3 regions of the Pediococcus sp. M21F004 genome follow, and region 2 is predicted to be linked to each of the others. Evidence: predicted binding sites of a transcription regulator. Region 2 holds the regulator's gene; each other region holds the start of a gene.

Region 1 (4,294 bases), 510 kb from region 2:
TGGACCCGGAAGCTTATTCACGAGCATTCTCCCTAATCTGATGATTTCAAACATTGGGGATGCGGTTTTAAAAACCACAGCAGAGGTTGTGTACATTTGTAACATTATGACTCAAAAAGGCGAAACGGATAACTTCACGGACTCCGATCATGTTCGGGTGTTGAATGAGCACTTGGGACAAAATTTCGTCGATACTGTGCTCGTAAATACAGCTAAGGTACCTGATGACTACATGGATTATGATCGTTACGACGAGTATTCTACTCAAGTTGGATCCGATTTTAAAGGCTTAAGAGCTCAAAACTGTCGGGTGGTTTCCAATAACTTTCTTAGTTTGCGCGACCACGGAGCTTTTCATGATGGTGATCGGGTGGCCGAAGAATTGTTTAATATGGCAGGAAATCCTAAAGCCTGTGACTAAACAGTGTGTTTTGAAGAATTGTTAGCAAGAAAAATTATAATTTAGAAGGAAGGGATTTTCGTGTCGTATGCAAGTGAAGTAAAAAAAGAGCTAACTGGGATTGAAGTCCATCCTGAAAATGCAAAAGCTGAATTGATGGCTCTTATTCGCATGAATGGTTCAATTAATTTGGTTCATCATCAGTTAGTGTTAAGTGTGCAAACCGAAAATCCCGCAATTGCGCGACGAATTTACACACTATTAAAGGATTTTTACTCTGTTGAAGGGGAATTAATTGTTCGTCGCAAAATGAAGCTCAAGAAAAATAATCTTTATATTGTCCGTTTGATGACAAATGCCCAAGCTATTCTGGAAGATTTATCTATTTTAACGAATGGTTTTCAGATTAATGAGAAAGTGCCTGATGATTTACTGACAACTGAGGGTGAAATCCGTTCTTATTTAAGAGGTGCATTTTTGGCTGGAGGATCAGTTAATAATCCTGAAACAAGTCGATATCACTTGGAAATTTATTCTTTATATGAAACACACAACGCAATGTTGACTGAATGGATGAATCGATATCATTTAAATGCGCGTTCGACTGAGCGACGTAGCGGATATATTGTCTATTTGAAGGAAGCGGAACGAATTGCGGACTTCCTATCTTTAATTGGAGCAACCAATTCGATGCTGAAATTTGAGGACGTTCGGATTCTTCGTGATATGCGCAATTCTGTTAATCGGCTTGTAAATTGCGAAAATGCTAATTTGACGAAAGTTGCTAACGCTTCGAGTAAACAAATCAATAACATTAAATATATTGATGAAATGGTAGGAATTAATAAATTACCACCAAAACTTCAAGAGGTTGCGCGAGTTAGATTGGATAATCAAGAAGTCAGTTTAAAGGAATTGGGCGAGTTGATTCCAAGTGGTGCAATTTCAAAATCGGGGATTAACCATCGACTACGAAAATTAAATGAATATGCAGATAAATTACGTGCGTAGAGTCTGTAAACAAAAAAAGACACCGAGTTATAAAAACTCAGTGTCTTTTTTTGAATATCTGAAATGTTACTTCTTTAAATCTTCGTTATTGGCCATAATTCCGTCAATCAAGCCGTAATCAACAGCTTCTTGAGCTGTAAAGTAATGATCACGCTCGGTATCACGATTAATAACTTTCAATGGTTGACCAGAATTGTCAGCCAAGATTTGGTTCAATTGTTTACGTGTCTTTAGAATTTCTTCTGCGACAATTTCAATTTCAGTTTGTTGTCCTTGAGCACCACCAGATGGCTGATGAATCAACACTTCTGAATGAGGTAAAGCAAAACGCTTGCCCTTTGTACCAGACGATGCCAATACACTAGCCATAGATGCAGCCATCCCCATTACGATTGTTTGAACATCAGATTTGATGAAGTTCATTGTATCGTAAATTGCAAGGCCGGCAGTTACAACACCACCGGGAGAGTTGATATATAGGTAAATATCTTTCTCAGAGTCTTGGGCATCAAGAAACAAAAGCTGGGCAATAATTGAGTTAGCAACGTCATCATCGATAGCACCGGAAAGCATAATGATTCGATCCTTCAACAAACGGGAATAGATATCATAAGCACGTTCGCCACGTGATGATTGTTCAATAACTGTTGGAACTAAGTTCATAACTTAGTAGCCTCCCTTTAAATTTAATTTTTTATTTTATTAGTTCATCACTAATATAGTAATAGCTTAACGCCAAGGTCAAAAAAGGTCAAACAATTTTACTCGCTTTGAATCTTTTTTTGATTAATCCCCTTAATACTAGCTTCCATCAAGCATCACAGTGGCATGATACAAGGCCTGAGAACATGTTTCTAATCTTTTTCACTTTTGTGTGGTGGATGGTAAAGGTAGTGATTTGTTCTAAAAAAGAGCTGAAGATAATCAGCTCTAAATAAGGTTTATCTTTATTTTGTAAAATGTGGGCAACTATTGTTTTTAAATGATTTTGTTTGACATCTAATAACTAGTGTTTAATAATTAGAAGACTATGAACACCCTTTCAACAGTGACGAAACAACATTTTTGAAAAGGCTAAAATAATTTTGGGTACAAAAAAATGCGCCATGCGGGAGTCGAACCCGCGTCTCAAGAACCGGAATCTCACGTGCGATCCACTACACTAACGGCGCAAACTACCTTTTAATTTTACTGTATTCACTTTAAAAAAACAAGCTATTTAAAAAGAGGTGATCTACTTGGCTATTCAACAGGGCCTACATCAACATCAAAAACAAGCTCAACGGTTAGCAATGACCCAGACGTTGCAGCAATCGATTCAAGTTCTACAATATAATGTTGAAGAATTACAAAATTTTTTGAACCAAAAGGCGTTGGAAAATCCATTAATTAATGTGTCAACTAGTCGAGAAGATCTACCAATTAGTTCGCAGTCCAGATCATCTTCACAATCAGTTGATGAAAATTATATGAATCAAATTCCAAATGACAGTCATCAATCCTTGTTTGAATATTTACTTGATCAGATTCATCTCACACTGCGAGATACTCCCTTACGGAATTTAGTTTTATTTTTACTTGAGTATATTGATCAAGATGGCTACTTGGACATTTCACTTGAAGACGCGATGGAAAAAACCGGGAGTAACAAGGTTGATATGGTGGATGCTGTAACGTTAATTCAGCAACTGGATCCGCCGGGCGTTGGGGCGAGAAATTTGCAAGAGAGTCTTTTACTTCAGGCTGAGAGCGATGATTGGGCACCAAAAAATGCGATCACGCTTTTAAAGGAAAATTTTGAGGAGTTAGCAAATAAAAAATGGGCCTTAATTGCTAAGCAGCAAGAAATGACTTTGGCAGAGATTCAAGAAATTTTTGATTATATCCGGACCTTAACCCCGAAGCCAGGCGCTCGTTTTAATGACGAGGGTCCTCAATATATTTTTCCAGATTTGATTGTGGAAAATGAGGAGGGAGAACTTAGTATTCGAATGTCGCGATCGGCTAAACCTGCCGTGCATTTCCAACAACGTTATTTTCAAAAGATGTTACAACGAAAAGATAGTGAAGTAACGGACTATGTCAAAGGGAAAAAGAAAGAGTACGATTGGATTTCTCGAAGCTTACAACAAAGAGAAAACACAATTTTACGGGTTGGAAGAGTTTTAGTTGAACATCAACAGGCTTTCTTCCTTGAAAAGACCAAAGAATTGAGGCCGCTGCTGTTACAAGATGTGGCCTTGAAATTGGGTTTACATGAATCCACAATTAGTCGGGCAGTCAATGGCAAGTATTTACAAACGCGCTTTGGTACTTTTGAACTTAAATCATTTTTTAGTAGCGCTGTGGCTAAGACAGATGCATCACCAGAAGGCTTATCGGTTGATACAGTGAAGCAGTTATTGCAGAAGTTTATTCATGAAGAGGATAAGCGTAAACCATTATCTGATGCAAAAATTGTTAAACAATTGGCAGAACGTAAGATTGAGGTTTCTAGACGGACAGTTGCAAAATATCGAGAAAGTTTGAATATTCCGTCATCATCGGCACGAAAGCGGTATGAAGCAGATTAGAGGGTTGGTTAAGAAAACGTTTAAGATTGCATAGGGGTTTGAGTTGCAATGAAGAGCGGCTCCTGATATAATTCAATATGTAAGTGAGTGGTATACAACCGAAAAATAACTTGATTAGGTGTATGCCAATTATTTTGAATTTGTCGGGTCGTTCAATGACACATATGGACGACTTACGTCCCAATTGGGAGCAGAGAGATCATGCAAAATGAGCTAAAATGGCTAGAAGCAATCGCACCAGACATGATAGACGTTTTTTTAAAACGTTTCTCAGTCTTACGATCAATTGCCCTGATGGCTCCAATTGGTC
Region 2 (4,294 bases):
CTTCGTCTGAAAGACCCGAAGAACTCTTAATTGTAATCTTCTGATTCTTACCAGTTCCCTTATCGGTTGCGGAAACATTAACAATTCCGTTTTTATCGATATCGAATTTAACTTCGATTTGGGGAACGCCACGAGGTGCCGGTGGAATGTCCGTTAATTGGAATCTTCCAAGTGTTTTGTCATCGGCAGCCATTGGTCGTTCGCCTTGAAGGACGTGAATATCAACAGCTGGTTGACTATCAGCAGCAGTGGAGAATACTTGTGATTTACTTGTTGGAATGGTTGTATTGCGGTCAATCAACTTAGTGAAGACCCCACCCATTGTTTCAATTCCTAATGAAAGTGGTGTGACATCAAGCAAAACGACGTCTTTAACATCACCAGTCAAAACACCACCTTGGACTGCAGCACCAATGGCAACAGCTTCATCAGGGTTAATTGAATGGTTAGGTTCTTTGCCTGTCCAATTCTTAACAGCTTCTTGAACTGCAGGGATTCGAGTTGACCCACCATTAAGGATAACCTCATCAATTTCACTGGTTGAAAGGCCAGCATCACGTAACGCATTATCTACAGGTGTCTTAGTGCGTGCAACAAGGTCTGATGTCATTTGATCAAATTGTGCACGTGTTAAGGTCTTTTCCAAATGTAAAGGACCATTAGCCCCAGCAGAGATAAATGGTAAGCTAATTTGAGCTTCATTTACGCCAGAAAGATCTTTCTTAGCTTTTTCAGCTGCATCCTTCAAACGTTGTAAGGCCATCTTATCTTGAGAAAGGTCAACACCATTGTCCTTCTTGAACTCAGCAACAAGCCAATCGATGATCTTTTGGTCAAAATCATCACCACCAAGATGAGTATCACCATTAGTAGAAAGAACTTGGAAAACACCATCGCCTAATTCAAGAATCGAAACATCAAAAGTTCCTCCACCAAGATCATAAACTAAGACTTTTTCATCTTTATCTTGTTTGTCTAGGCCATAAGCTAACGCGGAAGCTGTTGGTTCGTTAATAATTCGTTCAACATCTAATCCAGCAATCTTACCAGCATCTTTAGTAGCTTGACGTTGAGAATCGTCAAAGTATGCAGGAACGGTAATAACAGCTTTTTCAACTGTGTCACCAAGATAGTCTTCTGCATAATGTTTTAAATATTCAAGAATCATTGCTGAAATTTCTTGAGGTGTGTATGATTTACCGTTTGCTGAAACGGTGTAGCCACTTTCGCCAATATGACGTTTGATGGAAACAATTGTATCAGGATTTGTAATTGCTTGTCGTTTTGCAACTTCCCCAACTTGTGTTTCACCATTCTTAAATGCAACCACTGAAGGTGTAGTACGGTTACCTTCTGGGTTTGTAATAATCTTTGGCTTGTCGCCTTCGAGCACTGCAACTGCAGAATTTGTGGTTCCTAAATCAATTCCAATAATTTTATTGCTTGCCATTTTTATTATCCCTCTTTATATATTTTTTATTGTGCCACGACAACCATTGCTGGTCGTAAAACACGGTCTTTTAACATATAACCTTTTTGTAAAACACTAACAATCTGGTCTGCTTCTTTACCATCTTCAACAGGCACTGTTTGGACTGCTTGATGAATTTGAGGATCAAAGGATTGGCCCTCAGCCTCAATCTCAGTCACGTTATTGTCTTTAAGCGCCTTACTCATATGATCATACACCATCTGGATTCCCTTTTTGAGCTGAACACCGCTCTCATCTGAAACCTCAATGGATAAAGCTCGTTCCAAGTTATCAATAACCGGAAGAATATCTTTGGCTAAATGTTGACCATCATATTTAACTAGGTTAGCCTGCTCTTTTTCGTTGCGCTTTTGAATATTAGCAATTTCAGCCTTAGCACGAATATATTGATCAGTTATAGCATCAACCTTACCAGTTAATTCACTAATCTGCGTTTGTAACTCTTCAATTTGTTTATTTGACTTGCCATGCTTTTTAGCTTTTTTTTCTGATTTAGTTGTTGTTTCTTTGGCTGGTTTAGACTTTTCGTTCGTCTCCTCTGCCGTTTTTTCAATTTCTTCAACTTTTTTATCTTCAGACACTACATTCACACCTCTCAAATATCATCAATATCGTGGTAATAATCTATTAATCGCTGCGCTAATTCTGTTCGAAACGCACCAACCAATCCAATCATTCTAGAATATGGCATACTAGTCGGGCCTAAGATCGCAATGACACCCTTACCATGCTGATCAACGTCATACGTGGCTGTAATCAGACTATAATTTTTCAACAAATTATTGGTAATTTCATTGCCAATTTGAACCTGGATATTCTGATCAAGTGATCCGCCTAATACATCAGCGAGATCTGTTGACCGTCCCATCAATGAATATAACGACCGAAGCGAACTTACATCAGGCTGCTTTGAAAAATCTAAAAGGTTCAAACGGCCACCAACAAAGAAACGTTCTGTAGCCGATTTCTTCAAAACATCTTCAAAGATATCTAAGAATCCATCTGGAGTTTCTATATATTTTCCGATTTGCATCGGAATATCTGTTTCCAGTCGTTTGAATACCTCACCTAATGTTAATCCCACTAGCTGATCATTAATAATTCGAATTACGGATTCTAACGCCTCTGGGTTAACGCTGCTAGGAACCTTAAACGTGCGATTTTGAACATCACCATTATCAGTAACCAAGATCGCCATCACCCGATGATTCCCAAGCGGAACTAATCGAAAGCCTTCAAGCTTAGCATCCTTAAGCTCCGGTTTCACTGTGAAAGCAGTATAACTAGTCAATTTAGAAAGCATATCTGCAGATTCAGCTACGATATCATCAATCTCTTGAAACTGTTGATTGAATGAAGAACGAATGCGACGTAAATCACTTGATTGAACCTTATCAGGCTTCAACAAATGATCCACATAATAACGGTACCCCTTAATTGAAGGCACCCGTCCAGAAGAAGAATGTGTCTTTTTAAGCAAACCTTTTTCTTCTAATGTTGCCATTTCGTTTCGAATCGTTGCCGAACTAACGTGGATCGGTAATTGACTAACCAATGCTTTTGAGCCAACCGGTTGCCCATCGTCCGTGTATATTTGAACGATTGCTTTTAAAATCAGTAACTCTCTATCTGTCAGCAAAACCATCACCTCTTTTAGCACTTAGCACATTGGAGTGCTAAGACACTATTAAAGATACCAAATGTTTTTCTAAAAGTCAACAATAGTCAAACATTTTTTTGCATTATATAGTCAAATTCGCAAAATACTGCCGAATATTCTTTTCGTCTGCCTTTAATTGATCGATTAATCCCTCTGCACCGTCAAATTTAATTTCACCACGAACATAGTGATACCAATCAACCCGAACCATTTCTCCATAAATCTCCTGGTCAAAATCAAAAATATTAATTTCTAACGTGATTGGACGATGTTCACCAAAAGTAACGTTGCGCCCAACCGATGCCATGCCTAAATACCATTTAGATCCGATTTTGATTCGGACGGCGTAAATCCCGATCCCAGGAATCCTAGCTTTAGGATCGGATAAGATATTAGCAGTTGGAAACCCTAATGTGCGACCACGAGCTTCGCCATGAACCACTAAGCCACTAGTTTGGTAGATGTACCCAAGAAATAGGTTGGCGTGATCTACATCACCTTGTTTTAAATCTGTTCTGATTCGCGTTGAGCTCACTTTTTCACCGTCTAAGAGAAATTCTGGAACAGTCACAATTTCAAATCTGTTTTTAGCATACGTTGATAAATGCGCCATATCGGCAATTTTGCGGGGGCCATAAGTATAATCAAAGCCGGCCACAATCACCTGAGCGCAAAGGTCAACCATATACTGGTCGACAAAATCCTGAGGGGTCAAATTGGCCAGCTTAGATGTAAAACTCACCACATATAGTAAATCTACCCCAAATTTCTGCATTAATTCGGCCTTTCGCTTAACCGAGCTTAAATACAGTGTGCCGTCTAACTCTGGCTTTGGAAACACAACAGACGGGTGGTGATCAAACGTCATAGCTGCAAGAGGTAACTTCCGTTGATCAGCTACTTTTCGAGCCTGTTTCAATACAGCTTGATGTCCTAGATGCACACCACCGAAAAATCCCATTGCCATAACGACTTTATCATCCGTAATTTGGTTAACGTCATACGGATGATGTAAATAAATGATTTTCATACAAATTCTCCTATTCCGTTAGCAGCATAGTTAATGGCCGATATGCTGCCCTTTCTTGATCATATTGATATAAAGCCTGAACTCGATCTGCATGCGTTAAGACAAGCACTGG
Region 3 (4,294 bases), 600 kb from region 2:
CAAAATGCGATCGTCAAAACTTTGCCGGCTGTAGAAACCCTTGGGTCAGTTGATGTGATTAATACTGATAAAACGGGAACCTTAACAAAAAATGAAATGACAATTGATACGCTGATTACCAAAAATGGTAAGTATGCGGTAACCGGAACGGGTTATACACCAACTGGGCATATTACTAAAAATGGCCAACCGGTCGCTGTCGGTCAAGATGAAGATTTAGACCGGTTGATGGTTGCTGGACACGAAGCTAATGACACACGCCTGATTAAAAATGATGATAAGTGGGAAATCAACGGAGAACCTACTGATGGCGCATTTTTAGCACTGTATCATAAGGTGTTTAAAGAAACTGAGCCTGACTTAGTTGAATTGGACAAAATTCCATTTGATTCAGAATATCGTTATATTGCTAAACTGGATGAGGATTCAGACGGACAACGCGTTATTTTGGTGAAAGGGTCTCCAGATAAGATCTTTACAATGGCCAAACAAGCAGATAGTAGCTTTGATATTCCAGACTGGACAAACCGGGTATCTCAGTTGGCAAGAGACGGTGAACGAGTGGTGGCCTTGGGTTATCGTGAAGTTTCGCGTGATGTCCATAACCTTACCCCAGAAGTTATGGCAGAAGGAGTTCATTTTCTAGGAATTACTGGGATTATTGATCCCCCTAGAGAAGAAACCATCGTGGCATTGAAGCAAATGCGTGAAGCCGGAATTAAAGTTAAAATGATTACTGGTGATCACCCTGAAACGGCGTCTGCGATTGCTGCAAAGCTTGGTTTAGATGAAAATGTTTCGGCCATCACAGGTGCGCAAATTGATGAGCTTTCAGATGAAAAACTAAAAGAAGTTATCCAGGATTACAATGTGTTTGCGCGGACAACGCCGATGAACAAGTTGCGAATTGTGGAAGCATACCAAGCTAATGGGCTTGTCACTGCCATGACGGGTGACGGTGTTAATGATGCGCCAGCCTTGAAAAAAGCTGATATTGGAATTGCGATGGGGATCAAAGGAACCGATGTTGCGAAAGAAGCTGCCGATATGGTTTTAGCAGATGATAACTTTGCAACGTTGACGACCGCAATTAAAGAGGGACGTCACGTTTACGATAATATCAAAAAAACGATTCGGTTCTTATTACCCACTAGTTTTGCTGAAGGTTTGATTGTGTTGATATCGATTATGTTCCAACAAGAATTACCTTTGGTGCCAACCCAGTTATTATGGATTAACATGGTTTCCGCAGTCACAATTCAGTTCGCGTTCTTATTTGAACCAGCTGAGGAAGGTATCATGAAGCGGATGCCACGAAAGAGTAATCAGTCTTTCTTAAATAGAAAAGATGTTTGGCAAATTATCTATGTGGCAATTTTGATTGCTGCTCTGGGAATTGGAGCTTTCAACTGGTTAACGATGCAAGGGGTTAGTTCGACCGTTGCAAGTACCGTTACCTTAAACGTAATTGTATTCGGAAAAATCTTTTATCTCTTTAACATTCGGACGCCCAAGCCAGCAATTTCAAAAGATGTTTTACGTAATAAGATGGCCTTTGTCATCATCGGGATTCTCCTGGTATTGCAAGCCGGAATTACCTATTTACCATTTATGCAGAGTATCTTTAGCACTGCTGGGTTAAGCGCCCCCCTTTGGTTATTGCCAATTGTGGCCGGAATTGTTGTTTTAATTGTTACTGAGCTTGATAAACTGTTTGATCTCCGCCATCGACTGCATTTAGCGACGTCTCGTAATCAAAAATAAAGGGGTTTCATTTTACCATTTTAAAAAGTGGTGCTAGGATGAAGTCGTAAAAATATGATTAGGGAGATTTCGAAAATGGCAAAAGAAGCAGTTAAAGTTGAAACAGATAAAGAACGGATTGCAAAAATCGACTTCGATAAAGAAGATGTTAAGCAAGCAGCTGACATGATCGCAGAAAAAGGTTTCGTTACTAGAAATGATTTTCCCGATTTAAAAGATCGGCTGTGGAGCGAAGGATTTTACGAACAAATTGAAGATGAATTTCATCATCGTGATAACGAAGATCCATACATTTTCTTTGAACGTTTTGACTTTATCGGTGGTGCCATTGAATCAATTATCTTCGACATGGACCAAGTTGAAACAAGAGAAAAAGCATTGCATATTTTAGGGGATGCTTCAGATTTAAAGGTTCAAGATAAGCCTAATGAAACACATAAAGTAGTTACTTATTAAACAATAGCGGACTAAATTAAAAGTTTCTAAACTGCGTTAAGCTAGTTTAGAAACTTTTTTATTGTTAAAATTAATGAATTGTTAATCCTATGATACCGGCTTTTTAAGACACACATTTAGCACTCTTACATAAAGAGTGCTAAATTCTTGCATTCGTTTCTAAAAGGTCATACTATATAAATGTACCAAGAAATGAGGTACAAAAAATAATATTAAAAGGGAGTCTTGAATTATGGCTAACGAGTTAAGAAACAGAGATTTTGATGATTTTGCACCACTTGATTTTTTCGATAATTTTGGGAAGAATTTCTTCAAATCGATGACTCAAGGTAGCTCAATGAAGACGGACATCCGTGAAAACGATAAAAATTATGAAGTTTCCGCAGAACTACCTGGTTTCAAGAAGGAAAATATCTCTTTGAATTATGACAACGATACGTTGACTATTGAAGGCAAGCATAACGTTGAAAAGGAAAAGAAAGACGAAAAAGGTAATTTGATTCGTCAAGAACGGAGTTTCAGTAACACTTCACGTCAATTTTATTTACCAGACATCGATCGTGAAAAGATCAGTGCTTCATATGACGGTGGCGTTTTAAAAGTAATATTGCCAAAGAGTGAAGAAAAGTTAGAAGCTGGCAAACAAATTCAAATTAACTAAAATTGAATGGTACTCTTTAAAAAGCTGTGACTACACTGTCGCAGCTTTTTTGCGTAATCATGGGGCCAAAAACTGCTTATAAATTGAATTCTTTATGTAACCGATATCAAATTAATTTTGTTTCGCCTAAAAAGGTGTTAAGCTGGAACTTGGATAGTTTCTTAAATCTATAATTTTAGGAGTGATAATTTTGAAACAAATTACAATTGGTGGCAAAAAGGTTTCTAACGTAGCCTTAGGAATTATGCGAATGGACGCGTTGGATACAGACGCTGCAAAAAAAGTAATTGAGACAGCCGTTGATAACGGTGTAAACTTTATTGATACTGCGGACATTTATGGAGGCGGTAAATCAGATCTCGTTTTCCGTGATGCTTTAGCTAAATCATCCGTAGATCGTGATGACTTATGGATTCAATCCAAGGTTGGGATTCGTAATGGCAATGATGACGGTTCAGGCAAGCCTTATGGAAACCGTTACGATTTCTCTAAACAACATATTATTGATGCCGTGAATCATGAGTTGCAGAGCTTAAATCTGGATTATTTGGATTCCGTTTTACTTCATCGTCCAGACCCATTGATGGAACCAAATGAGATTGCAGAAGCTTTTGATGAATTGCAAACAGCTGGTAAAGTGCGTCATTTTGGTGTTTCTAATTTCAATCCAATGCAATTTGAAATGTTGCAAGGCGCAGTTTCACAAAAGCTGATGTTTAATCAATTACAGTTTGGAATTATGCACAGCAACATGATTGATTTTGGGATGCATACAAACATGCAAGATGACCATAGTGTTGATCATGACGGGCAATTCCTCGAATATTCTCGAATTCATGATATCGTGATCCAAGCTTGGTCACCATATCAATGGGGAAATTTCAATGGGCCATTTATTGACAATCCTAAATTCCCTGAATTAAATAAAAAAATGCAAGAATTGGCTGATCAGTATGGGGTCACAAAAAATGCTATTGCTACAGCATGGATTTTGCGTCATCCGGCTAAATTCCAAGTATTAGTGGGCTCAATGAATCCACAAAATATTAAGGAATCATTGGCAGGTAGTGATGTAGAAATGACAGGCCAAGAGTGGTACGACATTTACTACGCAGCTGGAAATGATATGCCTTAAATCCAGTGGGTAAAAATAACGCGAAAAAGGTTCATAATAAGTGCGACGTATGCGAGAAAACTCCCGCAGTAGTCGTGGTTATTATGAACCTTTTGTTGTTTTTAACCGGCCTAAGAAATCTTAGTAGATAATGGACCAAAAAAGAATCCTAGCTCAAATTTCAATTGTTTGAGTCAGAATTCTTCTAAAAATCTAATTAATCAGTACTGTATTGGCGTGTGCCGATCAATTGATGATGCGTATCATAAAAACTAACCTTCACGGGGGCGCCGTTTTTC

The links. The regulator HrcA, encoded in region 2, represses chaperone genes, less so after heat shock. The targets are predictions, from matches to a motif close to TTAGCACTCNNNNNNNNNGAGTGCTAA.
Region 1: clpP (ATP-dependent Clp endopeptidase proteolytic subunit ClpP) is a predicted target of HrcA. The motif match lies at 2,273-2,299, and genes of this name have one in related genera.
Region 3: ACLHK8_RS04905 (Hsp20/alpha crystallin family protein) is a predicted target of HrcA. The motif match lies at 2,337-2,363, and genes of this name have one in related genera.

What each region holds. Positions count from the first base shown of each region.
Region 1 covers NZ_CP177314.1:1,904,069-1,908,362, forward strand. The annotation lists gene ACLHK8_RS09455 (gluconeogenesis factor YvcK family protein) at 1-421, shown strand, start outside; gene whiA (DNA-binding protein WhiA) at 482-1,411, shown strand; gene clpP (ATP-dependent Clp endopeptidase proteolytic subunit ClpP) at 1,478-2,074, opposite strand; tRNA gene ACLHK8_RS09470 (tRNA-Arg) at 2,512-2,583, opposite strand; gene rpoN (RNA polymerase factor sigma-54) at 2,650-3,984, shown strand; gene ACLHK8_RS09480 (sugar-binding transcriptional regulator) at 4,186-4,294, shown strand, end outside.
Region 2 covers NZ_CP177314.1:323,236-327,529, reverse strand. The annotation lists gene dnaK (molecular chaperone DnaK) at 1-1,450, opposite strand, end outside; gene grpE (nucleotide exchange factor GrpE) at 1,477-2,073, opposite strand; gene hrcA (heat-inducible transcriptional repressor HrcA) at 2,088-3,137, opposite strand; gene ribF (riboflavin biosynthesis protein RibF) at 3,235-4,182, opposite strand; gene truB (tRNA pseudouridine(55) synthase TruB) at 4,193-4,294, opposite strand, start outside.
Region 3 covers NZ_CP177314.1:926,550-930,843, reverse strand. The annotation lists gene ACLHK8_RS04915 (HAD-IC family P-type ATPase) at 1-1,764, shown strand, start outside; gene ACLHK8_RS04910 (hypothetical protein) at 1,840-2,220, shown strand; gene ACLHK8_RS04905 (Hsp20/alpha crystallin family protein) at 2,453-2,881, shown strand; gene ACLHK8_RS04900 (aldo/keto reductase) at 3,072-4,016, shown strand; gene ACLHK8_RS04895 (DUF5067 domain-containing protein) at 4,213-4,294, opposite strand, start outside.